DNA from 2 places in the Clostridium gelidum genome. Region 1 is predicted to be linked to the other one. Evidence: a T-box and tRNA genes for the amino acid it is inferred to sense, from the RefSeq annotation. Region 1 holds a T-box; the other holds one or more tRNA genes.

Region 1 (17,191 bases):
TTAAGTGATGAGATAAAAAAAAGAATGATGAGATAAATTATAAAGGTTAGTAAATTTAATTGATTTACTAACTTTTTATAATTTACGCATATGAATAAATTATTTATTAAGTTTATCTAAAAGTAACACAAAAAAATAGAAATCATATTATATAGTTGACACAGGGTTAAAGGGTAAGCAAACTACCTCTATCTATTAATTTTCCTTTTCTTAGTGCAATGGGCAAGACATCATGCTTAAAAAGAAATTTTTTTATTTCAGATCCCCACTTGTAACTATCTAAATCACCAAAGAAAGCCATCTTATTATTTGAGATCATACCACCAACCCCACCTATAAAACCATAATTTAATGAAGGTAGTAATATATCTCCAGGAGGAAGCAAAAGAATATCAAAGTCATATTCTTTCAAAGATTCAAAAATTCCTTTGTCACTTGTGATTAATGCATTGTCTCTGACAGGCAGAATCGAACACTTGGTGTATCCTTGAGAAACATTAACATGTACTTTTGAATTTTGAGATTTTAAAAGTTCTTCATCGCTGTATTTTAAATTGTGAATAAAATAATTTTCTAAAATTAAAGAATTTAAAATAATATCACAAGGATATGTATTGGACAATGAATTTTTTGAAATAATATAGTGTATGTTATTTGATTTAAGAATTTCTTTGAAACATTTTGAAATATCTTTTTGAACAATAATTTGAGAGTGTGATTTATTTTTTAGTATATTTAGCTGAATATCAGGATGACCATTTATAGCTTCATAAACTTTGTTACACTTAGGGACTAATATTGGATTCACATTTAATATTGAAAGGTTTAGTAATTCTTCTTTAGTAACTCTATAATCAACGAAACAATGCATATATATCTCCTTTGAAATGTATAATTGATAATTTATATTCAATATTTAAAGTATTGTTTTGAATTATAGATTATATTTTGAACTTAAAATTATAACCTGTCAATTAAGTATTAATAATCTAAGGCAGATTCAAAAAAATAAAATATAAATTTTGCATAGCTATAAAAATTTTATACATACTAATATTAAGAAGGGAGTGAAATCCATGCTTATTTTAAAATTAGCTTATAATGAAGATTTAAACTTTTTCAATGAATTACAAGAGCTAAGAGAATTACTAAAGAAAAAAGATATATTAGTAGGATTTGTTGAAAGTATAGAAAAGAAAACTCATGTGATTGAGATAATTTGTGAAGAAAATTGTTATAATGAAAAAGTAGAAGAGATTATTAATTTATATATTAGTAATATTTTATATAAAATAGTTATAGATAATTATAGAAAAAAAGAAATTTTTGAATTTATAACTGACAATTATTTTTTCTTAAAACAACGTGAAATATTAGAAGTGGAAGATGAAATAGTAAAAGTATTAAAATATGAAGAAGCAACTAAAAATGAAGACTCTATATATTGTTTAAATAGAATAAATTCAATGGTAGAGAAAATAAAAGATTGTATACGCGAAAAACAAGAGATTAATATAGATGGTTTTATAACTTTTAGAATGAAAAAACTTAGAGGAGACATAGAGAGTATTATAGACAAAGTGGTAGAAAGATATATGGTGGAAAAAGAGTATAAAGAATTTGTGAAATTATTAAAGTACTTTGTAGAGATACAAGAATGTAAAATAGAAGAAATAAATATAATAATAGAAGAAAATAACAACTATATAATAAAAAATGGGGATGGGAAAGACTTATATTATGATTTTTTAAAGGAAATTACAGCAGAACAAGGCAGATTAGAATTAAATATGGAAGATGTATTAATAAGTGGTCTTATAACAAGTGCGCCTAAAAATATAATCATATATGGAAAAGAAAAGTGTACTAATAAAGAATTTTTAGATACAATAGAAAATGTATTCGGCAATAAAGTAACTTTTCATGAATGTTATAGTAATATTAACGATAAAAAAATAATAACAAAAAATGTTGACATGTATTAAACGTGATGATATACTAATACATGTTAAGAAGAAACAGCCGTTTCTCACCCTACAGTGTTTATAAACTACTAGTATGGGTATTTGATGAAGAGTTATTATTGAGTATTTGATAATATGAGACGGCAGTGATGCCGTCTTTTTATTATGTATAGAGTTTTTCGGAGGTGAAAAATATTAATAAAGATTTTTCTATGAATGATCAGATTAGAGAAAAAGAAATTAGACTAATAGGAAGCAATGGGGAACCATTAGGTGTTGTCCAAACGATCGAAGCAAAAAGACTTGCTGAAGAAAAAGATATGGATCTAGTTATGATGTCTCCTACTGCGAAGCCACCAGTTTGTAGGATTATGGACTATGGTAAGTATGTATATGAGCAATCTAAAAAAGAAAAAGATGCTAAGAAAAAGCAAAAAATCGTAAGTCTTAAAGAAGTAAGATGTAGTTTAACTATTGAGGAACATGACATTGATATAAAAGCAAAAAATGCAAGGAAGTTCCTATTAGAAGGGGATAAAGTTAAAATCACTGTTAGATTTAGAGGTAGAGAAATGGAACTTTCCCATATGGGACAAAAGATTCTTGATAACTTTGCAGCTAAATTAGAAGATGTCTGCCTAGTAGAAAAAAGACCTAAAAGAGAAGGCAGAAACATGACAATGGTTATAGGCCCTAAAAAGGTATAACTTGAGAGGAGGATTTAATCATGCCAAAAATGAAAACTCATAAAGGTGCAGCAAAAAGATTTAGAATAACAGGTACAGGAAAATTAAAAAGAGGTAAGGCATTTAGAAGCCATATCTTAACAAAGAAGAGCTCAAAAACTAAGAGACATCTTAGAAAAGCTGGATATGTTTCAAAATCACAATTAAAAGTAATGAAGAAATTATTACCATACCTATAATATAGAATTAATACAGGAGGTTTAAGTAATGGCAAGAGTAAAAAGAGCGAAAAATGCCCGTAAAAACCATAAAAAAGTTTTAAAACTTGCAAAAGGATACTACGGTGGAAAAAGTAGGTTATATAAAACTGCAAATGAATCAGTAATAAGAGCAATGAGAAATGCTTATGTTGGAAGAAAGAATAAGAAGAGAGACTTTAGAAGCATATGGATCGCAAGAATTAACGCAGCTACAAGAATTAACGATCTTTCATATTCAAAATTCATGAATGGAATCAAATTAGCTGGAATAGATATCAACAGAAAAATGTTATCTGAAATAGCTATAAATGATCCTAAAGCGTTTGCAGAATTAGTAGAAGTTGCTAAAAAACAAATAAACGCTTAATACATAAAATGCGACTTAGGTCGCATTTTTTTTGTATACATAATAAGTTTGATATGTTGTGAAATAATTTTTTGAGTTTTCATTTATCAAATAATTTGATAATATAAGAATGTTATAAAGTTATAACTTAACAATGTATGAATCATTATAAAAACATGGTGGGATTAATTAACCTTTGAGGTGAATGTATGGAACGAAATTTAATAAAAAAATCAAAACTTAATGCAGTTCAAATTCTTGCAATAGGATTTGTATTACTTATTTTAACTGGAGGACTTATACTTAGTTTGCCGGTTTCGTCAGCTAATGGAGAATACACAAATTATTTAGATTCAGTTTTTACAGCAACTTCAGCAGTATGTGTTACAGGACTTGTTACAATAGACACAGGTACTCATTGGAGCATTTTTGGCAAAATAGTAATAATGCTTTTAATTGAAACTGGCGGGCTTGGTTTTATGTCACTTGCCACTTTTGTAGCAATATTGCTAGGGAAAAAAATAACACTTAGAGATAGACTTATTATGCAAGAAGCTATGAATGCTTTTAACATACAAGGACTTGTGAAAATGGTTCAATATGTTTTAGGATTTGCAGTTGGTATTCAATTTATTGGAGCATTACTACTATCAACACAATTTATACCAGAGTTTGGATGGAAAAAAGGCATTTTTTACAGTATATTTCATGCAGTATCTTCTTTTTGTAATGCAGGTTTTGATTTGTTTGGAAATTTTCAGAGTGTAGTTAGTTATTATAATAATCCAGTTGTTTTATTGACTATAGCTGGACTTATAATTTTGGGGGGACTTGGATTTACTGTTTTAATTGAAATGTTTAACTTTAGGAAAAGAAAAAGATTATCAACTAATTCAAAAGTTGTATTATTAATTACTACTAGCTTAGTTGTTTTAGGAACTGTGTTTATATTTATTGTAGAATATAAAAATCCGCAAACAATTGGGAATATGAATATTAATGATAAAATATTGAATTCTTTTTTTGCATCTGTTAGTCCAAGAACAGCAGGATTTAATAGTGTTTCAACTGATGGAATGACTATGTCAGGAAAACTTATGACAATAATATTAATGTTTATCGGGGGTTCGTCAGGTTCAACAGCTGGTGGGCTTAAAACAGCTACTTTTGGAATACTTATTTTTACTGTAATTTCTGTACTGAAAGGTAGAGAAGAAACAGAGGCTTTTGGAAGAAGATTTTCAAAGGAAACAGTGTACAAAGCGTTTACTTTATTTTCTGTTTGTATGATGATAGTAATAACTGTAACTATGATACTTAGTATAACAGAGCCGGATAAACTTTTTATAAACTTGCTTTATGAAGCTACATCAGCATTTGGAACAGTAGGATTAAGTACAGGGGTAACCCAACACATATGTTCAGCAAGCAAAATAGTGCTTATACTTACAATGTATTTTGGTAGGGTTGGTCCGCTAACAGTAATTTTAGCTGTGATTAATAAAAGGAAAAAAAGTGGAATTAGATACCCAGAAACAAAAATATTAATTGGATAGGGGAAATTAAGATGGCAAAAAAACAATTTGTTATACTTGGACTTGGTAGATTTGGAGCTTCAATAGCTACAACTGTATATAATTTAGGCCATGATGTATTAGCAATAGATAAGGATGAAGATAGAATTCAAGAAATTGCAGATAATGTTACTCATGCTGTACAAATGGATGCAACTGATGAAAATTCATTAAAAACTTTAGGCATTAGAAATTTTGATGTAGCAGTAGTAACTATTGGGAATAATATTCAAGCTAGCATAATGGCAACTCTATTAGTTAAAGAAATGGGCGTTAAATATATAATAGCAAAAGGTAATAGTGACATGCATGCTAAAGTTTTATATAAAATTGGTGCAGATAGAGTGATTTTGCCTGAGCATGATATGGGAGTAAGGGTAGCTCATAACTTAGTATCTTCAAATATATTAGATTATATAGAATTATCTGCAGAACACAGTATGGTAGAAATTGAAGCATTAAGCGAGTGGAATAATAAATCAATAAAAGATATAAAAATAAGAGGAAAATATGGTATAAATGTGGTAGCAGTAAAAAATGGGAATAGCATAAAGGTATCTCCTTCAGCAGAATATGTAATAAAAGATAAAGATGTTTTAGTAGCTCTTGGTACTAGTGAGGATCTAAGCAAGTTTGAAAGTATGCTAGGCAAAAAAAGTAAATAGTTTTGAGGTGTAAGACTTTGGTATGTATTGAAAGCAAAGAAAATAATTTATTTAAGCAGACAAAAAAGCTTAAAGAAAGAAAAAACAGAAGTAAAAGTAGTAAATATATGATTGAAGGATTTAGATTAGTTCAAGAAGCATTCAAAGCAAAAGTAGATATAGACTATTTAATTGTTACAGAAGATGCTTTGGGAAAGATTGATCAATTTTTACTAGATTATATAACGGAAGATATAAAAATTTATAAAATAAATGAAAGTTTATTTAAAGAGCTTGTTTCGACAGAAAATCCACAGGGGATACTTGCAGTCATAAATATGAATATAATACCAGTAAATGCTAATGGAGAGTTTTATTTACTTTGCGATAAGTTGCAAGATCCAGGCAATTTAGGTACTGTAATTAGAACAGCACATGCAGCTGGAGTGAAAGGAATAATTTTAACTAAAGGAACAGTTGACATATATAATGAAAAAACAATTAGGTCAACAATGGGTTCAATATTCTATATTCCGATTCAATATGATGATGATAATTTATCTTTAGTTAAAAACTTAAAAGAAGATGGATTTAATTTAGTTGTAACTTCACTTGATACAGATAAGGATTTTTTTGAGGAAGATTTACGAGGCAAGGTGATCTTAACAGTTGGAAATGAAGGTAATGGGGTTAGCAATGAGGTCTTGGATTTAGCAGATACAAAAGTTAAAATACCAATGCCGGGAAATGCTGAATCTTTAAATGTGGCTATAGCAACATCTGTTATAATGTACGAAAAAGTAAGACAAGATAGGTTATGGGACAGTGAATAAGTTTAATATATGTTAATTTATAGATGAAAATGAAATAAACTATTGAATTTTTTATTGTTTATTTGTATAATTAGGTTGTATTAATTAAATAATTAAAAACTGTGAATGAGAAAGTAGATATTAGAAAAGTTTTAAGGGAGAGAAGGTCATAGATTGCAAGCCTTCTTAAATAATATAATATTGAAGTTCGCTCAGGAGTTCTAGCTGTGAAAATTTTAGTAGTAGCTAGCGGCAAAAGAAGTCGTTAATATTAATTGAGTTGGGTAGCTTTTTATTAAAAGCTCCAATTAGGGTGGTAACGCGGATAATTCGTCCCTTTTTATGGGGGATGATTTTTTTATGCAAAAAATTAAACAATGTAAATATTTATGTGTTGAATGCGCAATTTAAAGAAAGTTTACATTGTAATTGTTGAAAGGAGATTTTTATTATGAAAGAGAAATTAAAAGAATTACAAGAACTTGCAGTAAAACAAATTGAAACAGCTATGAAAAGTACTGAATTAGAAGAAATCAGAGTTAAGTTCTTAGGAAAAAAAGGTGAACTTACTACAATATTAAGAAGTATGGGAGGATTATCGCCTGAGGAAAGGCCACTTATCGGAAAATTGGTTAACGAAGCTAAGGCTCTAGTAGAAGAAAAATTAGATGCAACTATAAAAAATATAAAAGATAAAGAAAGAAATGCAAAGCTTTCAAGTGAAACTATAGATATTTCACTTCCAGGAAAGAAAAAAGTTATAGGAAAAAGACATCCTTTAGATTTAACACTTCAAAGCATGGAAGAAATATTTATTTCAATGGGATTTACAATTGAGGATGGTCCTGAAGTAGAACTTGATTATTACAATTTTGAAGCGCTAAATATTCCTAAAAATCATCCTGCAAGAAGTGAGCAAGATACTTTATATATTAATGATAATATAGTACTCAGAACTCAAACTTCACCAGTTCAAATTAGAACTATGAAAAATCAAAAACCACCAATAAAGATGATATCTCCAGGTAAGGTTTATAGATCAGATTCAGTAGATGCTACTCATTCGCCTATATTTTATCAAATGGAAGGAATGGTTATTGATAAAGGAGTCACTTTTGCAGATTTAAAAGGAACTTTAGAATTGTTTGCAAAAAAAATGTTTGGTGACAAAGTTCAAACTAAATTCAGGCCACATCATTTTCCATTCACAGAGCCATCAGCTGAAATGGATGCAACTTGTTTTGTTTGCGGTGGAGAAGGATGTAGAGTATGTAAAGGCAGTGGATGGATAGAACTTCTTGGATGCGGAATGGTTCATCCCGATGTACTTAGAAATTGTGGTATTGACCCAGAGGTTTATAGCGGATTTGCTTTCGGATTTGGTGTTGATAGAATGGTAATGCTAAATTATGGAATAGATGATATAAGATTATTATATGAAAGTGATGTTAGATTTTTAGATCAATTCTAGAAATGATACACATAACCACCCAAAGGTAAAATTAAGGAGGAAAAAACATGAAAGTACCATATAGTTGGCTTAAAGATTATGTTGAAATAAATGTAAGTCCTAAAGAATTAGGAGATAAATTAACCTTAACTGGTTCACAACTTGAAGAACTTATAACTCAAGGAGATGTAATTGAAAAAGTAGTTACAGGAAAAATTGTGCAAATAGTAAAACATCCAGATGCAGAAAAATTAAGCATCTGTCAAGTTAATATAGGAAGCGAAGAAATACAAATAGTTACCGCTGCAACAAATATGAAAGAGCAAGATATAGTACCAGTTGCACTTCATGGCTCAACTTTAGCTGATGGAACTAAAATAAAAAAAGGAAAGCTTAGAGGAGAAGTATCGCAGGGTATGTTCTGTTCAGAAGAAGAACTTGGAACAGCTGGAGATGAACCAGTTCATGGATTGCTGATTTTACCTTCTGATACAGTACTTGGGGCAGATATTAAAGATGTTCTAGGGCTTAATAAAGCAATTTTAGATTTTGAAATAACTTCAAATAGACCTGATTGTTTAAGTATTGTTGGTATGGCAAGAGAAACTGCAGCAGCACTTAGAATAACATATAAAATGCCAAACGTAGAGTATAAAGTTTTAAATCCTGCGAACATTAATGATGAATTAAAAGTTGAAGTTAAGGATGAACTTTGTTCTAGATTTATGGCAAGAGGAATAAAAAATGTTGAAATAAAGTCATCACCAGGTTGGATACAAGAAAGATTACTTGAAGCAGGTATTAGACCTATAAATAACATAGTTGATATTACAAACTTTGTTATGTTAGAAATTGGTCAGCCAATGCATGCTTATGATAAAAGAGAAATTTCATCTAACAAGATTGTGGTCGAAAGATCAAAGGTTGATGAAAAATTTACAACATTAGATGAAACTGAAAGAGTTTTAGACAATTCTATGCTTTGCATAAAAGACAGCGATACAATTATTGGTCTTGCTGGAATAATGGGTGGATTAAATTCAGAAATAAAGGAAGATACTATAGAAGTTATATTTGAATGTGCAAACTTTGATGGAACTAATATTAGAGTAAACTCTAAAAAATTAAACTTAAGAAGTGAAGCTTCAAGCAGATTTGAAAAAGATATTGACCCTAATTTAGCTGAAATTGCAATTAACAGAGCTTGCGCTTTGATTTGTGAATTAGAGGCTGGAGAAGTTATGGAAGGAACTATAGATGTTTACAACAATAAAAAAGAAGCAGGAACAGTAATTGTTGATTCTAATTGGGTAAATTCTTTCCTTGGTACTGACATTTCTAAAGAAGAAATGAAAAGATGTTTAGATAGTGTTGATTTATTTACAAAAATTGATGGAGAAAATTTAGTTGTAACAGCCTCAACTTTTAGAGTTGATATTGCAATTAGAGAAGATATAGCTGAAGAAATTGCAAGGATTTATGGATATGAAAATATTCCTGCAACAATATTCACTGCATCTACTGGTAGAGAACCAAGATACAGAAAAGGCATTTTAGATAATAGAGTAGTATTACTTGCAACAGGTAGTGGATTAAACCAATCTATAAGTTACTCATTTGTATCACCAAAGGTATTTGATAAAATTATTTTACCTGAAGATAGTGAACTTAGAAATGTAGTTAAAATAAGAAATCCATTAGGTGAAGATTATAGTGTAATGAGAACAACAACACTTCCTTCAATGATGGAAAGTTTAGGGAGAAATTATTCTAGAAACAATTCTTATGTTAGATTATTCGAAATGGGAAAAGTATATATAAAGAATGAAGATGATACTAAGCTTCCAACAGAAAAGAACATTATAACTATTGGTATGTATGGAGACTGTGATTATTTAGATCTTAAGGGTGCCGTAGAAAATATAGTAGATGGTCTTGGAATAAAAAATGCCAAGTATGAAAGAGAAAGTGAAAATGTAAGCTATCATCCAGGGAAAACAGCTAAACTTGTTATAGGGAAAAATGTAGCTGGAACTTTAGGCGAAGTTCATTTAGAAGTTTGTGAAAATTATGGACTTGATGTACCATGTTTTGTAGCACAATTAGATTTAGATGCACTATATGAAAGTTCTAATATGGATAAGAAGTATAAACCATTACCTAAATTCCCAGCAGTAACAAGAGATATTGCATTACTTGTTGAAGATGCTATTTTAGTTCAAGAAATTGATGAAACAATACGCAAAGCTGGTGGAAATATAGTTGAAAAAGTAGAACTATTTGATATATATAAAGGAAAACAAATACCAGATGGTAAGAAGAGCATAGCGTATGCAATTGCTTATAGAGATGAAAATAAGACATTAACAGATAACGAAGTTAATAAAGTCCATGAAAAAATACTAAGATCTCTTGAATACAAACTTGGAGCTACATTAAGAGATTAGGTACAATCAAAAAAATAACAAGTCCATTTGCCAGACTATTTTCATCATGCTACGTCGACAAATTGATCTAATAGGCCTGCTATGAGGGCAATTTGTCTCCTTGCCTGATGAAAAATATTCATGGCAACTTTGGAATTGTTATTTATTTTCATGTGCCTTAAAACTATCTTAATAAACTGCCTTAGAATAAATTTTATTTATTCTAAGGCAGTTTATTTTTGTTTTTAAGAATCTATTACGTTTAAGGTATTGAAGAAAAAAATTCAGATTATATATATATATTCCATTAAAACATAAATTAAAAGTGAATAAATATTAAAAAAATATTTATTTTAGGGAGGAAATACTATATTTTTATAGAATAATATAGATAAAGTGGTGCACAGTGGTGCAAAGTGGGTTATAATAGAGTGAAAAGTATGAAATCTATCAAAGTGGGAGCTGAGAATATTGTTCATTGGAGAATACCAACACGGTCTAGATCCTAAAAATAGAATAATTGTTCCAGCGAAACTTAGAGATGGTCTTGGTAATACGTTTGTTATTACAAAGGGTCTTGATGGATGTCTTTACGCTTATCCACTTGAAGAATGGAAAGTACTAGAAGAAAAAATGAAAACTTTGCCTTTAACAAACAAGGATGCAAGATCTTTTGTAAGGTTCTTTTTTTCAGGTGCTTGTGAAATTGAATTGGACAAGCAAGGAAGAGGATTGATTCCACAAAATTTAAAGGAATATGCAGGGATAGAAAAGGACATAGTAAGTATTGGAGTATTGTCTAGAGTAGAAATATGGAGCAAAGAAAAGTGGAATGAATACAATGAGTCAAATATGGATTTTGATTCAATTGCAGAAAAAATGAATGATTTAGGAATATAAGGAGTTTTGATTATGGAATTTAAACATGTATCAGTATTATTAAATGAATGTATAGACGCATTAGATATAAAAGAAAATGGGATTTATGTTGATTGTACTTTAGGCGGTGCAGGACATTCATCTCATATTGCATCGCATTTATCTAAAGATGGAACATTAATTGGAATAGATCAAGATCAAGATGCTTTGAAAGCTGCTAAAGAGAGGCTTAAAGAGTTTGAAAATGTAAAATATGTTCACAATAATTTTTACAATATAGATAGTATTTTGAATGAATTAGATATTGAGAAAGTTGATGGAATTTTAATGGATCTTGGGGTTTCGTCATATCAACTTGATGAAGCTTCAAGAGGCTTTAGTTATATGCATGATGCACCATTAGATATGAGAATGGATAGAGATAGTGATTTTTCAGCTTATGAAATTATAAATAATTACAGCGAAGAAAAATTATATAAAATAATAAAAGATTATGGTGAAGAAAGATTTGCTAAAAGAATTGCCAATATTATAATCAATAGAAGAGCAGAAAAGCCTATTGAAACAACATTTGAACTTGTAGATATTATTAAAGCTGCTATTCCTGCAAGGCTGAGAAGAGATGGACCTCACCCAGCAAAAAGAACTTTTCAAGCTATTAGAATAGAAGTTAATTCGGAACTTAAAATATTAAATAGAACTATAGAAGATGGAATAAATAGATTAAATAAGGGCGGAAGAATGGCTATTATAACATTCCATTCTTTAGAAGATAGAATAGTAAAACTTAAATTTAGAGAATTAGAAAATCCATGTATTTGTCCAAAAGGATTTCCGATTTGTGCTTGTGGAAAATCACCAGTGGTTAAGACTATGCCTAAAAAGGGAATAATACCAACTGAAAAAGAAATTGAAGAAAATCCAAGAAGTAGAAGTGCTAAACTTAGGATAATTGAGAAATTATGATTTTTTCATTAGGGGAAACATTGTGCACGTTTAGGGGATAAGTTTAACTAAGAGTCAAATGTGGAATATACTTCATATGAATGGAGTTTAACTTAATATTAAGTTATAAATAAGTTGGGATGTGAATAAATTGGTGGAAAGAGAATATGATTATATAAAGGGTAGTACAGTATCAGCACCAGAAAGAAAAAGTAGCGTACGTAGACCAAATAAGAAGTATAAACAAATACAAAGGCGAAAAAATATACAAAATAAAAATATTATATTAAGAAAAATAAGAAAGAACGATAGAAAGTATGTCTTTACTGTGGCAGTAGTTATATTTAGTCTGGGATTAATTACCATTACTGGAGATATCAAAGTCTACAATATGCAAAATGGAGTTAGTAATTTAAATGCTCAAATTACTCAAACACAAGAAGAAAATGAAGCGTTAAAAGTAAAATTGGTAAAATCTTCTTCTTTAAAGAATATTCAAGAAAAAGCTACAAGTAAGTTAGCTATGTCTATTCCTAATAAAGAAGAAACAGTGAGAATTGACTTTTCACAAAACTATTTTGAAAACATAAAATCTAATAGCTCTAACAATAGTTCTAACAATAGTACTAAGGGAAGTAATTTGTTCTCTAAATTGATGGATTTAGTAAAATAGTTATGTAAGGTACAATCAAAAAAATAACAAGTCTATTTGCCATCCTATTTTCCATTATAAAGAAAGCTCGACTCATATAACGCTCTTCTTGAGTAAGTGATTCACACCCAAATCATAGACTTTTTGGGTTCACAGCTCACGTCGGCAAATTGACCTAATAGGCCTGCTATGAGGGCAATTCGTCTCTTTGCCTGTTGAAAAATATTCAGGGCAACTTTGGACTTGTTATTTATTTTCATGTGCCTAAAAGAAAGTGCATGGGGGAAATGGATATTGAAAAAGAAAAATTATAAAGATAAGGCAAAAATGCGTCAAAGGATTAGTATGGCAGCCGCTTCGTTGACTGTTGTTTTTGCGATATTGACCATTAGGCTTTCTTATATAATGATAGTTAAGAAAGCTGATTATGCTGCGAGAGCAGAAGAACAATGGACAAGTGAAGTAAAGATTGATGCTATAAGAGGAAGAGTTTTAGATAGAAATGGAAAAGAACTTGCTGTATCTGCCAATGTTTATAGAGTTGACTTTGACTTAAATTCTATTAGATCATATTTAGAAAGAGATTTAAGTCAAATACCAGCAAAAGAAATTGAAAAAATGAAAAGTGTCGGAATACCTATGCCAAGAGGTGATGAGGACTTAACTACTTCTGATATAGCACCTTTAATTGCAACAGCATTAAATTTGGATGTAGAAATGATTAAAGGTAAACTTGAAACTAAACTTCCAAGTGGTGCAAAAGCAGGGTCAGCTACAGTTGTTAGAAGAATAGAAAAAGAACAAGCAGATAAGGTAAAAGCACTCAATATAAGCGGAATTATAGTTTCACCAGATACAAAGAGATATTATCCTAATAATAATTTCTTAGCACATGTACTAGGAACTACTAATCCAGATAATAAAGGTTTAACTGGAATAGAACTTCAATATAATTCATATTTATCAGGAGTTCCTGGTATGAAGATTGCAGAGCTTGATAAAAACAATAGGGATTTGCCTTATACAATATCTCAGTTTACATCACCGGTAAATGGTAAAGATATTACCCTTACTATTGATGAGAAAATTCAATATTTTGCTGAAAAGGCAGCAAAGCAAGCTTATGATGATACTAAAGCTAAAGCGGTATCAATATTGGTTATGGATCCTAAAACTGGAGAAGTTTTAGCCATGGTTAATAAACCTGATTTTGATCCTAATAGTCCATATCAAGGAGTAGAATCTTTTGATGGAGAAAATTATAGTGATAAACTGCAAAAAATGTGGAGAAATAGATTGGTTAATGATACTTTTGAACCGGGATCAATATTTAAAGTAGTAACAGCGATTACAGGATTAGAAGAAAATGTTGTTAATAAGGATACACAATTCAATGACCCAGGATCAATATCTGTTGGTGGTATTAATCCAAAGTGCTGGAAAGCAGGAGGACATGGACTTCAAAATTTCCCGGAGATTATTCAAAATTCATGTAATGTAGCATTTGTACAATTAGGACAAAAGATTGGTAAAGAAAAATTATGTGCTTCTATGAATAAATTTGGATTTGGAAAAGTTAGTGGGATAGATTTGCCAGGAGAAGCCCCTGGAATTGTAAAACCAGTTGGTAAAGTATCTGATGCAGACCTTGCAACAATATCTTTTGGTCAGACAAATACAGTTAATTCAGTTCAATATATGACTGCGTTTAATGCTGTAGCTAATGGAGGAACTTTAATTCAACCTCATGTTATGAAGGAAGTTACTCATGATGATGCAAATAATGTTAATATAGTTGATGAAACTTTTAAGCCAAAAACTACTACAGTGGCAAGCACTGAAAAAACCGCAGAGCTTAGAACATACCTTGAACGTGTTGTTACTGGAGGTTCTGGAACAGGAACTTTTATAGAAGGATATCATATTGGAGGTAAAACAGGTACTGCACAAAAGGTTATTAATGGTAGATATCAAGAAGGAGCATATATTTCATCGTTTGTTGGAATGGCACCAGTCTCTGATCCTAAAGTTACTATTATGATAACTATTGATGAACCAAGCAACGGTGTATATTATGCAGCACAAGTAGCGGTACCACCAGCAAAAACATTGTTTACAGATATTTTTAATTACCTTGATAGTGAATTTTCAAATGAAAATCTAGGTCAAATTACTAGAGATGTTGTAATTCCAGAAATTAGAGGGATGAAAATTGCAGATGCTAAAAAAGCATTAAAAGATTCAAAATTAGATTTTAATATGAATGGAGATGGAGAGTCAGTAATAGAGATGACACCATATCCAGGATATTCAGTAAAAGAAGGTTCGAAAATAAATCTTTACACAAGTGGTGATGCGACTTATAATAATAATGTCGTAATGCCAGATGTTAGAGGATATTCAAAAGAAGATGCTAATTTGCTTCTGAAAAATCTTGGAATGGTAGCTGTTTTTGATGGAAGTGGGATGGTATCAGGACAAGATATTTCACAAGGCGAAGTTATAACTAAAGGGACAACCATTAAATTAACATTAAGTTCAGATTATAAAGATTAAAAGGAACTAATTGAGAGATTTTGAGTTTGTTTAAGTTAAGATAGTCATATTTGTAAAAAGTTTTATACAAATTAGATAAATGATGAAATACTAGCGTGTGGGAATGCTCACATGCTATATTTTTTAGTGGAGGAACAGGCATTGAGAAAGAGAAAGTATATAAATAAAGCAAAAATGCGTCAGAGAATGATAGTTACAGCTTTTTCATTAACGGTTATTTTTTCAATATTAATAATTAGGCTATCTTATATAATGATAGTTAAAAGAGCAGATTATGCAGGAAAAGCAGAAGAACAATGGACAAGTGAATTGAAAATAGATGCTAAAAGAGGAAGAATTCTAGATAGATACGGAAATGAACTTGCTGTGTCTGCTAATGTTTACAGGATAGATTTCGATTTAAAATCGTTAAGTGCATATTTGAAAAGACCATTAAAATCCATTCCAATCAAAGAAATTGATCATATGAAAAGTGTAGGCATTCCAGTGCCTACAGGAGATGGTGGGCTAAAAACTGATGATATTGCGCCTGTAATTGCCAAGGTATTAGATATGGATGTATCAGAAATAGAAAAAAAACTTCCAAGTGGAGCAGATGCAGGATATGTTACTGTGGCACGGAAAATAGAAAAAGATGTAGCAGATAAAATAAAAGAATTTAATATAAATGGAGTTGTAGTTTCACCAGATACAAAAAGATATTATCCCAATAATAACTTTTTATCACAGGCTCTAGGAAGTACTGATTCTGACGGTAAAGGCTTAACTGGATTAGAACTTCAATATAATTCATATTTATCAGGAATTCCTGGAATGAAAATTGCAGAACTTGATAAAAATAATAGGGACTTGCCCTATACAAGTTCACAGTACACATCCTCTATAAATGGTAAAGATGTTACTACTACTATTGATGAAAATATTCAAAATATTGCTGAGAATATAGCTAAGCGGTGTTATGAAAATAATAAAGCTAAAGCAGTTTCAATACTAATAATGGATCCTAAAACAGGAGAAGTATTAGCTATGGTTAACAAACCGGATTTTGATCCTAATAATCCACGTGATGGTGCAGAAAAATTTGATGGAAAAGATAATAATGAAAAAATACAAAAAATGTGGAGGAATAGATTAGTAAATGATACCTTTGAACCAGGATCTATATTTAAAGTAATTACTGCTATATCAGGTCTAGAAAATAATATTGTTAATAAAGATACACAATTTGTAGATAATGGATCAATATCAATAGGAGGGATTACGGTAAAGGACGCGGAACAACAAAATAGACTTCAAAATTTACTTCAAATTATTCAAAATTCATCAAATGTAGGGTTTGTAGAATTAGGGAAAATGATTGGTAAAGAAAAGTTATGTGAATCTATTGATAAATTCGGATTTGGAAAGGTAAGTGGAATTGATTTGCCAGGTGAGGCGCCTGGAATTGTAAAACCAGTTAATAAAGTTTCAATTGCAGACCTTGCAACAATATCATTTGGTCAAACTAACACATTAAATTCGGTTCAATATATGGCTGCATTTGATGCTATTGCCAATGGAGGAACACTTATTCAGCCACATATAATGAAAGAAGTGACTCATAATGACGAAAATAATGTCAATATTGTAGATGAAGTTTTTAAACCTAAAACTTCTATTGTAGCAAGTCCGGAAAAGACAGCAGAACTTAGAACTTATCTTGAAGGAGTTGTAACAGGGGGATCAGGAACAGGGACTTTTATTGAAGGATATCATATAGGTGGCAAAACTGGTACAGCTGAAAAGGTTGTTGACGGCAAATATGGAGAAGGCAAGTATATATCTTCATTCGTTGGAATGGCTCCATCTAGTGATCCAAAAGTTACTATTATGATAACTGTTGATGAACCTAGAAATGGTGAGTATTATGCAGCACAAGTAGCAGTACCATATGCTAAATCATTATTTACTGATATTTTTAACTATCTAAATAGCAAGTTTTCTGATGAAAATAGTAA
Region 2 (17,191 bases), 2.3 Mb from region 1:
TGTGTGGAAGTGCAACTAAAGTTATAGGAATGGATTCTTTAATTGATGATATAGTGGAATGTTTTCCTTCACCAGAATATGCAATTGCTCAAAAAGCTTTAGATGTTGTAAAAAATGAAGAGGTTTTCATAAATCTTGATCAAGAGAAACCATTTTCAGCATTAGTATTTAAAACTATCGCAGATCCATTTGTAGGTAAAATATCATTTTTTAGAGTTATAACTGGAGAGGCAAAGGATGATATGACAGTATTAAATGTTAATAAAGAAAAGAGCGAAAAATTATCTCATATTTGTTTTATTAGAGGTAAGACACAAATACCAACTAAAAAGATTATTGCAGGGGATATAGGTGCGATTTCTAAATTACAATATACAAGTACTGGAGATACGTTAGCGAGTCCAGATTTTAAAATAATGTATGATAAGATGAATTTTCCAAAGGCAGTTTGCTCTATGGCTGTAATACCACAAGCTAAGGGAGATGAAGAAAAGATATCTCAAGCTTTAAATAAATTAAAAGAAGAAGATCCTGTTTTTGTAATATCTAGAGATATAGAAAATGCAGAAATTATTATTTCAGGACTTGGAGAAACTCATATTAATATAATTTCAAGTAAGATAAAGGGTAAGTTTGGAGTGGATGTAGTATTAAGTCTACCAAAGGTTCCTTACAAAGAAACAATAAAGGGTTTTGCTGATGTGCAAGGAAAACACAAAAAACAATCTGGTGGACATGGACAATATGGAGATGTTGTTATTAAGTTTGAAGCAAGAAGTGATGGAGTAGAGGATTTAGAGTTTATAGATAATGTTGTTGGTGGTGCTGTTCCAAGAAACTTCATTCCAGCAGTAGAAAAAGGATTGAGAGATTGCATATCACATGGGGTTTTAGCTGGATGTCCAGTTATAGGGCTTAGAGCAATACTTCATGATGGATCATATCATGCTGTGGATTCATCTGAAATGGCATTTAAGATGGCGGCATCGATAGCCTACAAGAAAGGCCTTGAGCAAGCTAATCCTATTTTGCTAGAACCTATTATGAAAGTAGAAATTTTACTGCCTAATGAATATATGGGAGATGTAATAGCAGATATAAATAAAAAGAGAGGCAGAATAATTGGGATGGAATCAGAAGGGGAGAAACAAAAAGTTACATCTGAAGTTCCACTTGCAGAGGTTAGAAAGTATGCTACTGAATTACGCTCATTAACTCAAGGAAGGGGAACCTTCACAAAGGAAATTGTAAGATATGAAGAAGTTCCAGAAGCAGAATTATCAAAAGCTATAGAAAGCATAAAAGAGGTAAGAAAATAGAATTTTTATAGAAACAAAGATCAATTTAATGAGCTTGTTTAACTATTAATTAGTTTAATTTAATTAGATAATGAGGGTAAATATGTAAAAGGTATTTGTTATAAAAGGATTGAAAAGTTAGATTACTTTTTAAAGCTTTTATACAGATGCCTTTTATTAAATTCAAGTGAATTTTTAATCATTAAAATAGCATAAAATCACTTATAAGTAGAAATACTATTTTTGTAAGAGTATTGAATTTTAAACACTATATTTAGTAAGGAGGAAGATTAATGTCAGATTATAGTATGGACATTAGTGGGAGTATAGAATTAAGTGATTATAGCAATATATTTGATTATTTAAATATAATAGACAAGGATGATAATTTTGTAATAAGGATTAATAAAGATAATAAAGGTGATATAGATGTAATTAATTCAATGCTTAGAGACAATAAATTTATTATTAATTATACCCAATATGATGATTTTGGCAACTATTATATAAGTGCAAATAAGGCACATGAAAATAATATTTAAAATACAGGTTTTATTAACACAACATAATATAGTATAATAACAATTAGAATAAATTGTTTTTAAATGGGAAATTAAATGAAATGAAGGAGAGTTAAATTATGCAAAAGTATGTTGTAGGGGTAGATTTAGGGGGCACTAAAATAAGTGCTGCATTATCTAATTTAAATGGAGAAGTAATAAGTCAAACAACAGTGCCAACAAATGCTAGTGAAGGAGAAATTCCTGTATTAAATAGAATTATTGAATCTGTAGAAAAAGTAATTAAAGATGGTTCAGCAACTTATGAAGAGATAAAGGGAATCGGTATTGGTTCACCAGGACCTTTAGATGCTGAAAAAGGAACTATAATTTATACACCAAATCTTCCTTTTAAAAACTTTAATTTAGTTGAGCCATTAAATAAAAAGTTTGGATTACCTGTATTTTTAGATAATGACGCAAACGTTGCAGCTATTGGTGAATATATGTTTGGAGCAGGAAAAGGCGCTAAACATGTAGTATTCTTTACTGTAAGCACTGGAGTAGGCGGAGGTGCTGTTCTTAATGGAAAGGTATATAGAGGACATACTTCAAATGCTTTAGAAATTGGACATATGACAGTAGCACCAGACGGCCCAAGATGTAACTGTGGAAATATTGGTTGTGTAGAAGCAACATCATCAGGAACTGCAATTGCTAAAAGAGGTCAAGAAGCATTAACTAGTAAAGTTGAAACGACTCTAAGAAAATATGAAACTGTTACTTCATATGAAGTATTTACAGAAGCAGCTGCAGGAGATCCAGTTTGCAAAGATATAATTGACAATGCATTAAATTACTTAGGAATAGCTGTTGCTAATGCAGTTTCTATCTTTGATCCAGAAATAATAATAATTGGTGGTGGAGTAGCTGCTGCTGGAGATATTGTTTTTGATACAGTAAGAAAAGTTGTTAATAAGAGATGCTTTAAGTCTATGGCTGAATCAGTTAAAATTGTTCCAGCAGGACTAGGTACAAATGCAGGCGTAGTAGGTGCTGTAGCTTTAGCATTACTTGAAACAGAAGATAAATAATATTTATCTAAGTAATCTATGGATATTTAAAACACGGTGTAGTAACTTTTTTTTAATAAATTTTCAATAGTATGAATAAGTAAGAGAGATTATACATACAATACAAGTATAGAAGCTCTCTTGCAATGAATTTTTTCCTCTCATACATATTACTTATTTCTTTTTAGGTAAATAATTATGTAAAAAACATTTTGTTTTTTTATGATTTAAGTGTTTGCTTAAAATAGATTGAGATGAAAAAATTTTTTATATAAGCTATCTCTAAATTTAATTTGGGGATAGCGTATTATAAAAAGAAAATATTTGTATATAAAACCTATTCAATATTTTATTGGATAGGTTTTACATATTTATACAGTTGAAATAATTGACAATTAAAAATTAATAATCTAATATTGTTAAAAGGACTAAAAATGGGTTTTGTATATAAATATAACGAGAAGAAGGTAATAAATATGAAAGCAGAAATTATAGCTATAGGGACAGAAATTTTACTAGGAGACATAGTTAATTCTAATGCTCAGTATTTGGCACAGGAATTAGCAACTTTAGGCATAGATATGTATTATCAACAAGTTGTAGGAGATAATGAAAAAAGAATTGTACATGCTCTTGATGAGGCTTATAGCAGAAGTGATCTTATAATAACAACAGGTGGCCTTGGACCTACAGAGGATGATATTACAAAAGAAGTTGCAGCAAAATATTTTAATAAAGAATTACTGCCAGATGAAGAATCAATTGAAAAGCTGAAGGGTTATTTCAAATTCAGAGGAAGAAAAATGACTGAAAATAATTTAAAGCAAGGGTTAATTCCGGAGGGAGCTATTATTATAAATAATAATAATGGTACAGCACCAGGTGTAATTATAGAAGAAAATAATAAAATAATGATTATTTTACCAGGACCACCAAAGGAAATGAAACCGATGTTTGAAGAAACAGTTAAGCCATATCTTCAAAAGAAGTCTGATTCAGTATTGGTATCAAAAATGATAAAAATATTAGGCATTGGAGAGAGTGCTGCTGCAGATGAAGTTAAGGACTTGATGGAAGCTCAAACTAATCCTACTATTGCACCTTATGCAAAAGAAGTTGGTGTAAATCTTCGTATAACAGCAAAGGCTGAAAATGAAGAAGAGGCTTTAAAATTAATAGCACCTATAGAAGAAGAAATTAAGGGAAGATTAGGAGATAATGTCTATGCAACGGAAGACATTGCAATAGAAGATGTTGTAGCCAAGCTTTTAATTGAAAAGAAGTTAACTGTATCTACGGCTGAATCATGTACAGGGGGAATGATAGCAAGTACCCTTATTAATTACCCGGGAATATCTGAAGTGCTTTTAGAAGGTGCTGTTACATATTCTAATGAGGCTAAACATAATAGATTAGGTGTTAAGAATGAAACATTAGATAGATATGGAGCTGTAAGTGAAGAAACAGCAAGGGAAATGGCAATTGGTATTGCAAAGACAGCTGGAACAGATGTAAGTATTGTGACAACAGGAATTGCAGGACCAGATGGTGGAACAGAAGAAAAACCAGTGGGATTAGTTTATGTAGGAGTATATGTACAAGGGGAAGTAACAGTTAAGAAATGCATATTTAATGGAAATAGAAGCAGAGTTAGACTTCAAGCTACAATAACTGGATTAGATATGCTTAGAAGGATTCTTATTAAGAAATAGGGATCAATTCGCAAATATGAAAGATTATAAACATTCTATTAAAATACCATTGAGAATAAATATAAAACGAAAGTGCCGTAATTATTTCAAATCATTGAACATAATTACGGCACTTAACTATTGTATATAAATAAAAATGGGGGAGAGGCGATTAAATAATGAAGTTAAACACTTCATTATTAGTTATTGCCAAATTGAATTTATTTATACAGAAATTTAATTAAAGTTTCTGTTTTTTTAATAAAACTACAACTTTGAATAAATCACCATCTAATTTTATTTCAAATATCCCACCTTGAAGTTCTACTAAATTTTTAGCAATTGATAATCCGAGTCCTGAGCCTTCTGTTGTCCTTGAAGCATCTCCTCTTTTGAATCTTTCTAAGATTTCTTCTTCAGTAAAATTTAATGAATACTCTGAGATGTTTTTAAATGTTATAGATATAAATTCATCTTTTTCTTCAACATCTATATAGACTCTGGTACCTTTTAATGAATATTTAAGAATATTAGAAATTAGATTCTGAAATATTCTAAATGTCTTTTTCCCATCTGCATATATAGTTAATTTTTGTTCTGGTATGCTTTTTATAAAATCTAAATTAGAATTACTTATTCTATCTTCAAACTCTCCTAAAGTTTGCCTAAGAAGTGCTACAGGGTCTAAATTCTCCATATGCATTTCTAAATTGCCTGAAGCTGCCTTTGAGGCTTCAAATAAATCTTCAATTAAGATTTTTAATCTTGATGATCTCTCATTTAGGATAGCTAAATACTCTTTTTTCTTTTCTTCTGAAACATTTTCCTTATCTAAAAGGTCCACATAATTAATTATAGAAGTTAAAGGAGTTTTTAAATCATGGGATACATTAGTTATAAGTTCACCCTTCATTCTTTCACTTTTCACAGCTTTACCTATAGCTTTGTCTAAACCATCTTCTATATTCATTATATTATCTGCTAATTCCTTAAGAAGAGATGAATTTTTAATTTTTATTTCGTTTTTATAAGTTCCCTTTATAATATTATCTGTAGTTATCTTTATTTTATTAATGTCAGTGAAAAAGGTAAAAATATATTTAATTATAAATACCGTACCTAAAATACTTATAATTAGTGAACCAATAAACACAATAACAGGAATTCTATAGTACCATTGATGCATCCATAAATAGAATAAGAAAGCATCATGAGTTGATATTATCCACATCGACCAAACTATTGAGGCTAAATATAAAACAAATATAATTAAAATAAATCCTATTTTCCTAGTCATTGGTTCATTAGAAAAAATGATCTTGAATTTATTATAGGTTATGCAGAACATAGATTTTTCATAAATATATTGCTTTGTCTCAGGTTTATTTTTATTTAAATAAAATTGATATATATCACACATTATTAAATATCCTATTATACTAGTTGTTATGAAGAGGCTAAACATCTGTATACAAAAACTACTTGATGTATGCAAATTATGAGTTTGTCCTATTATATATGAAATGCGGTTTTCTATAAGATCGTGTCCCCAATGAGTAATTATATTGTTTAAACCTAATAACGTATTCAGGATTAGTACAGCAACTAAAACCTTGATTTCAATAAGCAATTTATTATAGAATTTTAATATATTAGTATTCTCCAATTTTATATCTTTTTGTTTTTTTAATTTAAATATAAAAATACATAGCATAATTATATCTAATACTAATAATGTTGATGCTCCATATCCAATAACATTAGATATTTTATCTTTTTGAGTTATAGTATAAAGTTCATCTCCTTCTTCTAATGAACTTGGTAATCTAATGATTACGTTACTTAGTCTAACATCTGAATCTTTAAATGTGTAATAAGTAGGAATTAATTTATCAAGTTTATAGTCCATACTATGTGTACTAATTGTTTGTTTAGGAGAATTATTAGATATATCTATAAACATTATATAATCTTTAGAATGTTTTTCTGATTCATCAATAATAGAATTTATAGATCCGTCACTAATATTACTAACTACTTGTCCGTCTTTAAACTCAATGTAAAATTCAAGATTTATTGGATTATTTACAATTTTAAGATAAGCTATGTCTTCATTAATATTGTCTATAGCTTGTTTTCTATACTCGTCATAACTTTGATAAAAATTTGCACTGGCGTTATCATATCCATTTTTTAAGTCTTTTAATTTATCAGCGGAGTTATCAGGTTCTTTTGAATAGTCTTCATAAGACTTTTGAGTAACCTGTAGTGCACTTTTATATTCAAGTTGAAGACGATCTATTTTTTTTGAGATAACATCATCTCTTATATCCCCTTTTTCATCATTAAAAAAAGCGCTTTTTACAATGTTTGGAACATATTGATCATAAAGTTCTGATTTTTCATCAGATATGTTTCCGTTATTAATTAATCCTTCTGAAAATGTTGACAAACCTAAAAGAATAGGCAAAATGGCAATACACAATGATATTATTATAAAATATTTATTAACAGTCTTTTTATTGTTTTTCAAATTTGTATCCAATTCCCCATACCACCTTTAAATATTTTGGTTCTTTAGAATTTATTTCTATTTTTTCTCTTATGCGCCTTATATGGACAGTAACTGTATCGACATTATTAAAAGCTGGTTCATTCCATACTCTCTCATAGATTTCTTCAATAGAAAATACTCTATTAGGGTTGTCCATAAGAAGTGTTAAAATTTTAAATTCTAATGGGGTTAATTTTACATTTACTCCTTCTGCAGATACTTCTTTACTTTCTTTGTTGAGTTCTATTCCACCTATAATAATTACATTATTATTTTCTATAAGAGGAGAAAATCTTGTATATCTTCGAATTTGAGAATTAACTCTAGCAATTAGTTCTAATGGATTAAATGGTTTAGTTATATAATCATCTGCACCAAAATTTAAAGCTAATATTTTATCAGTATCCTCTGATTTTGCAGAGAGCATTATTATTGGAATTTGTTTTTCTTCTCTTATTTTTATAGTGGCCCTTGTACCATTCATATTAGGCATCATTATATCCATTAGAATAAGATGTATGTCTTCAGTTTGTAGTACATTTAAAGCTTGTAGTCCATCATAAGCCTTAAAAATATTGTATTTTTCATTAGTTAAATATACTTCTATTGCATCTGTTATTGCTTTGTCATCATCAACAACTAAAATATTATAATTTTTCATGTTTTCCTCCAAAGTTCTTTGAAATTTAATCTTATTTTACCATATGGTGTAACTTAATAGAAATTAATAAATCCTATATATTTATACTAAGGCAATAATATTACAAAAGTATAAGCTAAATTCTTAAGAAAATCGAAAGAATTCATTTATTAATAGTTAAGTAATTACTATTACTTAAATTCAAAAAAATGTAAGTTTATATTTGGAGATTTAATTATTGTATGTGTTATAATATTAATTGAATATAATGCTAAAGGAGGGTGATTTAAATGATTAATAGAGAAACATTGTTAAAGAAGATAGAAAGTTTACCACCTTATCTTTTGGAAGAACTAGATGATTATATAGATTTTATACAATTTAAAAAAGTAAACAATAATAATTTTAAAATTGATAATATAACTTTAGCAAGTGAAAAAAGTTTAAGTAAAGACTGGCTTAAGCCAGAGGAGGATGAAGCTTGGAAAAATTTATAAAAATTCAAGAAGTGACTGATAAAATAATTAGTATTTTTACCGAAGGCTAAGGGATGGTAAAAGAAATAACAAGTCAGTATGCTAGTCTATTTTGGGTCATACTTCGTCCCTAAGGCTAAAGCTTGGAGAATAATCAAGTATAGATTTAAGTATAATAAAGATCACTCAATTCTTATAAGGATTGAGTGATCTTTATTATGCTCAAATTATCGTTCACTATTTTATTTCATTAACTGTATTGACTCGCTTAAGACTTTACCAATAGAATCATTAATAACTAAATCAGCTTTGGAATCAGCAGAAGTAGAGCTTTTATTTATAAGTACAAGATTTTTACCTCTAAAATATTCTATAAGTCCGGCAGCAGGATAAACTACAAGTGAAGTTCCCCCAATAATAAGAGTATCAGCTTTAGAAATTGCATCTACTGCACCTCTAATTACTTTATCATCTAAACCTTCCTCATAAAGTACTACATCTGGCTTAACAGCGCTACCACATTTAGTACAGGTAGGAGCACCCTTAGCTTCTAAAACAAATTTTGCATCATAAAATTCATGACATTTAGTACAGTAATTTCTATGAACAGATCCATGAAGCTCAAAAACATTTTTACTTCCTGCCATTTGATGAAGTCCATCTATATTTTGAGTTACTATAGCTTTTAGTTTTCCCATTTCTTCAAGTTTAGCTAATGCTAAATGGGCGCCATTTGGTTTAGCTTCTGGATAAATAAGTTTTGACTTATAAAAATTAAAAAATTCTTCTGGGTATCTAATATAAAATGAATGCGATACTAATTGTTCAGGAGTAAATGTAACATTGAGGTTTTCATTAAATAATCCGGTTGAACTTCTGAAATCTGGAATATTAGATTCAGTTGATACTCCGGCTCCACCAAAGAAAACTATGTTGTTACTTTCCTTTAAAATTTTTGATAATTTTTCAATACTCATAAAATACCTCCAACTATAATTCTAGATAAAAGAATATATTATTCTTAATTTATTATACATTTAAAGAAGAAAGCAAATCAAACTTAATATATTTTTATAGTCCCAAAGGGCATGATACCATACATAATCCACAAGAATGTTTTCTATGATGTGTTTTTAAATAAAGGCTTCTTTTATGATTACATAATTTATAATTAATTAATTCCTCACGTTTTGCGCCTATATTCCATTGGTAATCAGTTAATGCATTATGAGGACAAGCCTTGATACATATATTGCACGCTGGTGGGCATCCACTCTGTATAATAGGACTTCCTATTGGCAATTCATAATTAACTAATATTGCCGATAAACGTACTCTTGGTCCATACTTTTCTGTAATTAAAACATCATTTTTACCTATCCATCCCAAACCTGCATTTACACTTGCAAATTTAAATGAAAATGGCGCAATGAGTGTTTCTTCACTTGATTGTGCAACAGGTGGTATGTAATATTGAATTTTGTGTTTTTTTAATAGGGTAGTAATTTCTTCTAATAACGAATTAATACAATCACGCGCTTCGCATATTAAACTTTCAAATTTCTCTTCTTTATAATTATTTATACTCAATAATTCTGTATGAGGAATAGCAAAAACTAATGCACATTTATATTCTGATTTATATTCACTAAAACTTATATTAGAAATACCAAATAGAATATCAGAATTTTTCTTGAAAATCTCTAAAATACAACTGTATAAGTCAATCATATGTAGTGCTCCTTTTATATAAAATGTTTTTCTTCACTTCGCTTTTAAATATTGTTGAGACACAATTTAAGAAAATTGTGATTGACACTTTTTAATGAGTTCATCAAAATTTATCTAAGGCTCACTTATTTGTATCTCTTTAATAACAGGTTCTGATACTGAAACAATATCAATTATATGATTAAGGCAGACAATCCCATAATGTTTAAATGTACCGGGATAATCTTCTGACGCAAACGTTCCAACCTTTATGAAATCTAAATACCTTGATTTTCTGTAAATTCTAAATGCCTTACCCTCAAATTCCTCATAATGATCCATGGATGTAAAACTCTCATTTAAAATCGAATATCCAATGTATGATTCAAAATCAATTTGTATTAAGGGAATTGTATAATCATAATCAATTGAATGCACATTTTTAATAACTTTGTCACCAATATTTATTGATTCAGAAATAACATTTGTTTTACTCTTAATAAAAGTTAGCCTAAGAAAATTTTCTTGTGGCTCTTCTAAATTATTTAAATATATATTTTCTAAATTCATTAAATCTGAGTAGTTCAAAATAGCACTTCCCTCGTCATAATTTACCATTGTTCATTAGATTATAATTTTATCTAGCACTTATTATAACATAATTTACAAAATATCTCACCGGATATACAGATACTATACACTTAGTGTATTTAAGACATTTATTAAGCACTTTTTATGTGATAGTACGTAGGTATATGTATTAATAAAACTAATTAATAGGATGTAATGATAACAAGAAATATAATCCTAAATCTCTTGATTTTCGTATGAAAATTGTCACGATATTTAGTATAATTATGTCCAAATGAAAGAAAATAAAAAAACTTTTAGAAAAGGTGTTGACAGAATCCCCATATCTCGATATAATACTACTTGTATCTGGTGATGACGGCGTAGAGGTAACACTCCTTCCCATTCCGAACAGGACAGTTAAGGTCTACAGCGCTGATGGTACTGCACGGGTGACTGTGTGGAAGAGTAAGACGTTGCCAGGTAAGATGGCTCGATAGCTCAGTCGGTAGAGCAGAGGACTGAAAATCCTCGTGTCACTGGTTCGATTCCAGTTCGAGCCACCATATAAGCACTAACTTATGTTAGTGTTTTTTTCATTTTATAGAAAATTATAATAAAGTCAAATCTATGGACAATGTGTCATTTGGGGTGCATCGCGACCCTTGAAATTATAACTCTGAAAAGTAGCAGAAATACATAATCTGCGAAGTAGATTTAAATATGATAAATAATGAAAAAAGATTGTAAAAGAAAGGGCATGCAAGCAATGGCGTGCCCTAATTGTATTGCAGATTTTTATTATTTAGGAGAACAGAGGAAGGTTCATATTGGATTGATGAAGATTAACCTTCCTCTGTTTTAAACTTTCATAGTCCCCGAAAAGGGATTTTTTTTCTTAAAATCTAATTAATATGAAAAGTTTGGAGTACTTTAAGCATTGTTTGTTTTTATGATACTGATGAAGGAAGATATTTAGGCGAATGTGAATGTGTCACTTAGGTGTGGTCTTTTTGATTGCTTAATGTAGTTATAATGCAAAACAATAAATCTAAATATGTTCTTTAATAATTTTGAAGTATTCAAATCTATTTATAGATTCTTATGATTCCTAATAACCAACTAGCTTGCAATAAATTCTTTCGAATTTCTTAATAATTTAGATTACACTTTCTTAATAGTTATATCCTACTATTAAAATATAAGGTTACATTTAATAAGGGGGGATGTTTAATGATTACTGTAGATTCTAAATTTAATAAATTTTTAAATTTAAGCCTAAAAATTTTATTTCTAATTCCTTTAATAGGAAGTATTGTTTACTTACATTTAAAAGATGATGATAATTTATCATTTTCAATTTTTTGTTTTTTTATTTCAATTCTGCTGATTGGAGCAACATATTATTTGTTGAAAAACAATTATAAAAACTCGTTAATTATTACTATCATATTGATTACAGCTTTTGTTATAAGATTCTTATGGTTTTATAACATTGATAGTATTCCTATAAGCGACTTTAATAGAATGTTTATATGTGCAGAAGATTTTTCACATGGTGATACCTATATGTTTAAGGATTATAGTTATTTTGCTAGATTTCCGCACATGAGTATAACAGTTTTATATTTTTCTTTAATTATAAGAGTTTTTTCTAATCCATTACCATTAATAGCTATAAGATTTATAAATATTATTTTTTCTATGTTAAACATAATATTAATATTTTTTATATCAAAAGAAATTTTTCGAGGCAAAAAGAAAAGTATTTGGGTATTGCTTATAAGTTCAATTTATCCACCTATGATTATTTATAATAATGTTTATTGCTCTGAAAATATGGCTATGCCATTTTTGTTATTAAGTATATTAATGTTTTTTAAAGCAATAAATGGAGATAACAAAAATAAACTTTTATTTTTTTCAATATCAGGTTTATCTTTAAGTGCTATGCACCTTTTTAGACCTCTTGGTTATATAATGATCATTGCTTATTTGATGTATATTTTCCTATATTTCAGAGAAGAGATAAAACTGAAAATAATTAAAAGTTTATTAGTTATATTAATGTTTGTAATTCCTTATGTAATTGTAAGCTATGTATTAATATCATTAAATATAACAGAGAATCATCTTTGGAATGCGATGGAGCCAATGAGCATGTCAGTGCTAAAGGGTACAAATATTGAAGCAGGAGGCGGTTGGAATGAAGAAGATTGTAGTTTAATAGATAAATATGATGGAGATTATGACAATTTAGATAAAGCTGCAAAAGAAATTATAAAACAAAGGTTAACAACAACACCCAAAAAAGAATTATTGGAATTTTATATTTTAAAATATGGTAAACAATGGTCTGTAGGAGACTTTGGAGGTGTTTGTTGGTCGCAGGATGGGCTTAATGAAGCTTATAATAAAGAACATTATTTAGATATAATGGGCAAAACAGAAGGCAGAGATCTAATGAAATTAAGTGATGATATGCAAATTTACACACAGATATTTTACATTGCAGTTTTAATCCTTTCTTATATTGGATTATATAAGAATAAAAAAAATAGGAATTATAAAATTGATTTCTTTTATATTATGTTTTGTGGTCTTTCTCTTCAATGTTTACTAACAGAATCACAAGATAGATATACCTATCCTTTTTCGTGGATCTTTATAATAGTAGCTATGACATCTTTTAGTAAAGACAAGGTTAGTGGTAATACAAATAGCAATGTAATTAGTAATGGAGGAGAAAATGGAGAATTTTAAATACACCATAAAATTATTACGCCCTAAACAATGGATTAAAAACTTCTTTGTCTTTGGACCAATAATTTTTTCAAACAATTTAATTAATTCTGAACTATTATGGAATAATTTTCTTACATTTATATCTTTTTGTTGTATATCATCTGCTGTTTATGTACTTAATGATATTGTAGATAAAGAGAGTGATAAAAAACATCCTGTAAAATGTAACAGACCAATTGCTAGTGGTAAAATCAGTCTATTTCAAGCTCTAATAATAGGAATATTGTTAAGTTTCATATCATTAACAATAGCAATTAGTCTAAATAAATATATAGCTATTATTATATGTTTATATTTATTAAACAATATAATTTACTCTTTTAAGCTTAAAAATATTTTTTTAATTGATATATTATCAATATCGCTAGGATTTATTTTAAGAGTACTTGCAGGTGGAATTTCAACACAAGTTGAAATTTCTAAATGGATAATTTTATGTACATTATTTCTATCTTTATTTTTAGGATTTGGAAAAAGACGAAATGAACTAATTGTTTTGGGTAAAAATGCTAGTTCTCATAGAAAAAATTTGGCTGAATATACTGAAAAATTGCTAGATCAATTTATAAATATAGCTTTAACATGCACCATTATGTCATATTCCATTTATTGTATATTAGGTTCATGTAATGATAACTTTATATGGACGACCATTTTTATTATTTTTGGAGTTTTAAGATATTATTACTTAATGTACTCTAAAAAAGACGGTGGAAATCCAGCAGAAATAGTATTAAAAGATAAGCAACTTTTTAATTGTATATTATTATGGGGATGTACTTGTATTGTTATTTTAAATATATAGGATATTATAGGGGAAGTTAACTTTCTTATAAAAATTTTAACTATCCAATATAAAATTAATTGATAGGACAGAGTAATCACAGGCTCTAATGAGTTTTTGTGAGAACTCATATATTCTTTTAGGATAAATGTTTTTTTACATTTAGAGAGAAAACTTTACCTAAAATTAAGAATCACTTTATACACAATTAGAAGGAGCGATAAAACATATGAAAAGGAATCTAAAACCCTATATTTTTTCTTTTTTAGTGATAATTATATGTATATGTATAATAATTAAAATATTTTCTTTGAAAAATACTTTAATTATTATAAATAACACTGTTTATTCTAGTTCACTTCCTAAGAATAAATTTACAAGTATATATACTCCAAAAATTAAATTTACAGATAAACCTGTAACGGAAATTAGTGGTGTAACCTTAAATATTTTAAATGAAACTAATATTACTAATGTGCCTATGTTACTTAAGGCTCAAAGATACTATATACCACTTGATTTCATTTGTAATAAGCTCGATTATACTATTGATATTTCTGATAATTCTATTTTATTATCAAAAAATGATAATAAAGTTTCATTAACTGAAAATTTTTATGAAAAAAATTCTAAGACAAGCTCTCTTCGTGGTACCTTGATAAAGAAAAATTGTACTTATTATATTTGTATTTCAGATATAGAAGAAATTTTTAATTTAATTGCTGTGTTTGATTTTAAAAATAATAATATTAGTTTGATTCCTAGTAATAGTAAATTACCTAAAGATTCTTCAGAATTCTATAGTGATAAAGTTGCTTTAATTAGATTGGAAGACTTTGCTTGTAATAGTTCAAATTCTATAGACACAAATCAAACAAAAGTAAAATGTATGGTGGATTTCCTATATTCTGAAGGTCTTAAATTTCATATTAGTTGGATTCCTAGATTTAAGTCTCCAGAAGATAATATTGATAATGATTTATTAACAAATAATAATATAGTAAATGTAGGATTTGTTAACATTTTAGATTATTTTATTAATAAAGGTGGAGAAATAGGACTTCATGGTTATACTCATCAACATGGTGATGAAAAAAGTGCAATTGGAGAGGAGATGTCTAAAGATGTAAATAACTCAATTCATGAAGCCAGAACTGTCATTGAAAACGGAATTGATACTGCAAGTGCTTTAAATATTCCTATTTCCTATTTTGAAAGCCCTCACTACAGTAAAAGTGACCTTCAAAGACAAGTCATTGAAGACTATTTTCAATTTATATATGAATCTTTTGATGGTTCAGAAAACAACATATATAGATCTGATGATTATCACTTATTTGTTCCAACACCTTTAGGATATGTACACAATTCAGATCCTTCATCTATAACTAATGAGCTTAAGAATGATAATCATGATATACTGCATAGTTTTTACTATCATCCATATGTTGAATTAGCTTATATAAATTCGGATATAAAAAACAGCAAACTAAATGTAACTTATGATGAAAATTCTCCATTACAACAAATAGTTAAAACACTTAAATCTAATAAATATACAACAGTTCATATTGATGAACTTATAGATAAATAATAAAAATATAGGAGGTGATAGAATTAATGAAAAGTTGTTTTGCAATTTTTGATGTCGATTATACAATAATAAATGGAGATTCTATGTTTTTAATGTTATTTTTTGCAATTAGTAAAAAACCAGTACTCATATTCTATACACCTATAATTTTAGTGAAAATAGTACTATATTTCTTGAAAATTATAGATGTAAAAAACGCTAAGGAAGCTATATATTTACCTCTAAAATATTTGACCCAAAAGGAATTAGAAGAATTTTATGAGACTATAGTATTAAGAAAAATTAATCCAGAAGTTATGAAACGATTAATCTTTCATAAAGAGCAAGGATGCTGTATTTTATTAGTCTCAGCTTCACCAGAAGTATATTTACAATATTTTAAAAATAATAGTTCCATTGATGTGATAATAGGAACTAAACTTAAGATAGTAGATGGAAAATATATTAACAAAATTCATGGTGAAAATTGCAAAGGTATTGAAAAGGTTAATCGGATAAAACACTATTTAAATGAAAATAATTTAGAAATAGATTTTGATAATTCCTTTGGATATTCTGATTCTTTATCAGATAAGCCTATGTTATCTTTAGTTAAGAATAGATATAAGGTTAATAAAAATGATTTAGAAATACAAGAGTTTATATGGCAATAAAAATGAATTAGAAATAGGCGCGTTTATAGTGAAATAAAAATGAATTGGAAATAGGAGATTTTTTATGGCAATGAAAATCAGAATCGGTATTATACTAATGTTAATATCAGCATTTTTAACAGCTACAGGTCAGCTAATATGGAAAATAGGTGTGAATAATTTTATGTTTTTACCCATAGGCTTTTTGTTTTATGGATTTGGTGCCATTTTTATGATTAAATCTTTTGAAAAAGAAAAACTTGTAGTAGCATACCCACTTATGTGTACATCATATTTAATATCTATGTACTATGGCAATTTTTTTCTAAATGAGATTATAACACCAAACAAAATTATAGCAGTTATTTTAATAATTATAGGAGTGTTTTTTAATAGTTATGATAAATAGTATGAAATTGTTACTTATAATAATTATGACCTTGTGCGGAGCTTTAGGCGGAACATTTTTTAAAAAGTCGTCTGCCCAAAACAATAAAATAAATAGTTGCTTAATAATTGGAGCAACCTTTTATGGTATAGGCGCAATATTAAATATAATACTTTTAAAGTATATCCCATTAACAATACTTTTTCCTTGTAATGCTATTACATATATTTGGACTACTTTGATAGCAAAATATGTATTTAATGAAAAGATAACAAGATATAATGCATTAGGAATATTATTTATTACATTAGGATTATGCTTTTTATATATTAATTAAGGTTCATCCGTGAATTTTGAAATTTAAGAAATGTACAATAATTTATATTGGCAAAACGGTAATAAAAAAGTAGAAAGGGATTACACTAAGCAATCCCTTTCTACTTTGTCTTTTCTTTAGAAAATTATAACAAGAAGAA

The links. The T-box of region 1 lies ahead of pheS (phenylalanine--tRNA ligase subunit alpha). A T-box ahead of a tRNA ligase gene usually reads a tRNA of that ligase, here a tRNA-Phe.
Region 2: it encodes a tRNA-Phe, which carries the amino acid that the T-box ahead of pheS (phenylalanine--tRNA ligase subunit alpha) is inferred to sense. The anticodon was not compared.

Annotation. Positions count from the first base shown of each region.
Region 1 is NZ_AP024849.1:3,401,695-3,418,885, reverse strand. It holds gene psyc5s11_RS15585 (hypothetical protein) at 1-36, shown strand, start outside; gene psyc5s11_RS15580 (DUF6873 family GME fold protein) at 167-871, opposite strand; gene ytxC (putative sporulation protein YtxC) at 1,077-1,985, shown strand; gene infC (translation initiation factor IF-3) at 2,150-2,671, shown strand; gene rpmI (50S ribosomal protein L35) at 2,692-2,889, shown strand; gene rplT (50S ribosomal protein L20) at 2,918-3,277, shown strand; gene psyc5s11_RS15555 (TrkH family potassium uptake protein) at 3,466-4,812, shown strand; gene psyc5s11_RS15550 (potassium channel family protein) at 4,824-5,495, shown strand; gene psyc5s11_RS15545 (TrmH family RNA methyltransferase) at 5,513-6,307, shown strand; T-box leader at 6,400-6,627, shown strand; partial or broken gene pheS (phenylalanine--tRNA ligase subunit alpha) at 6,813-7,757, shown strand; gene pheT (phenylalanine--tRNA ligase subunit beta) at 7,805-10,183, shown strand; gene mraZ (division/cell wall cluster transcriptional repressor MraZ) at 10,634-11,062, shown strand; gene rsmH (16S rRNA (cytosine(1402)-N(4))-methyltransferase RsmH) at 11,075-12,007, shown strand; gene psyc5s11_RS15520 (FtsB/FtsL family cell division protein) at 12,129-12,659, shown strand; gene psyc5s11_RS15515 (stage V sporulation protein D) at 12,933-15,194, shown strand; gene psyc5s11_RS15510 (stage V sporulation protein D) at 15,306-17,191, shown strand, end outside.
Region 2 is NZ_AP024849.1:5,701,273-5,718,463, reverse strand. It holds gene fusA (elongation factor G) at 1-1,319, shown strand, start outside; gene psyc5s11_RS26200 (hypothetical protein) at 1,592-1,840, shown strand; gene psyc5s11_RS26195 (ROK family protein) at 1,939-2,892, shown strand; gene psyc5s11_RS26190 (competence/damage-inducible protein A) at 3,348-4,583, shown strand; gene psyc5s11_RS26185 (histidine kinase dimerization/phospho-acceptor domain-containing protein) at 4,804-7,107, opposite strand; gene psyc5s11_RS26180 (response regulator transcription factor) at 7,082-7,777, opposite strand; gene psyc5s11_RS26175 (DUF2281 domain-containing protein) at 8,047-8,253, shown strand; gene psyc5s11_RS26170 (NAD-dependent protein deacylase) at 8,475-9,209, opposite strand; gene psyc5s11_RS26165 (4Fe-4S double cluster binding domain-containing protein) at 9,304-9,963, opposite strand; gene psyc5s11_RS26160 (hypothetical protein) at 10,078-10,560, opposite strand; rRNA gene rrf (5S ribosomal RNA) at 10,881-10,997, shown strand; tRNA gene psyc5s11_RS26150 (tRNA-Phe) at 11,003-11,078, shown strand; gene psyc5s11_RS26145 (glycosyltransferase family 39 protein) at 11,746-13,275, shown strand; gene psyc5s11_RS26140 (decaprenyl-phosphate phosphoribosyltransferase) at 13,262-14,122, shown strand; gene psyc5s11_RS26135 (DUF2334 domain-containing protein) at 14,331-15,695, shown strand; gene psyc5s11_RS26130 (HAD-IB family hydrolase) at 15,722-16,348, shown strand; gene psyc5s11_RS26125 (EamA family transporter) at 16,413-16,736, shown strand; gene psyc5s11_RS26120 (EamA family transporter) at 16,726-17,052, shown strand.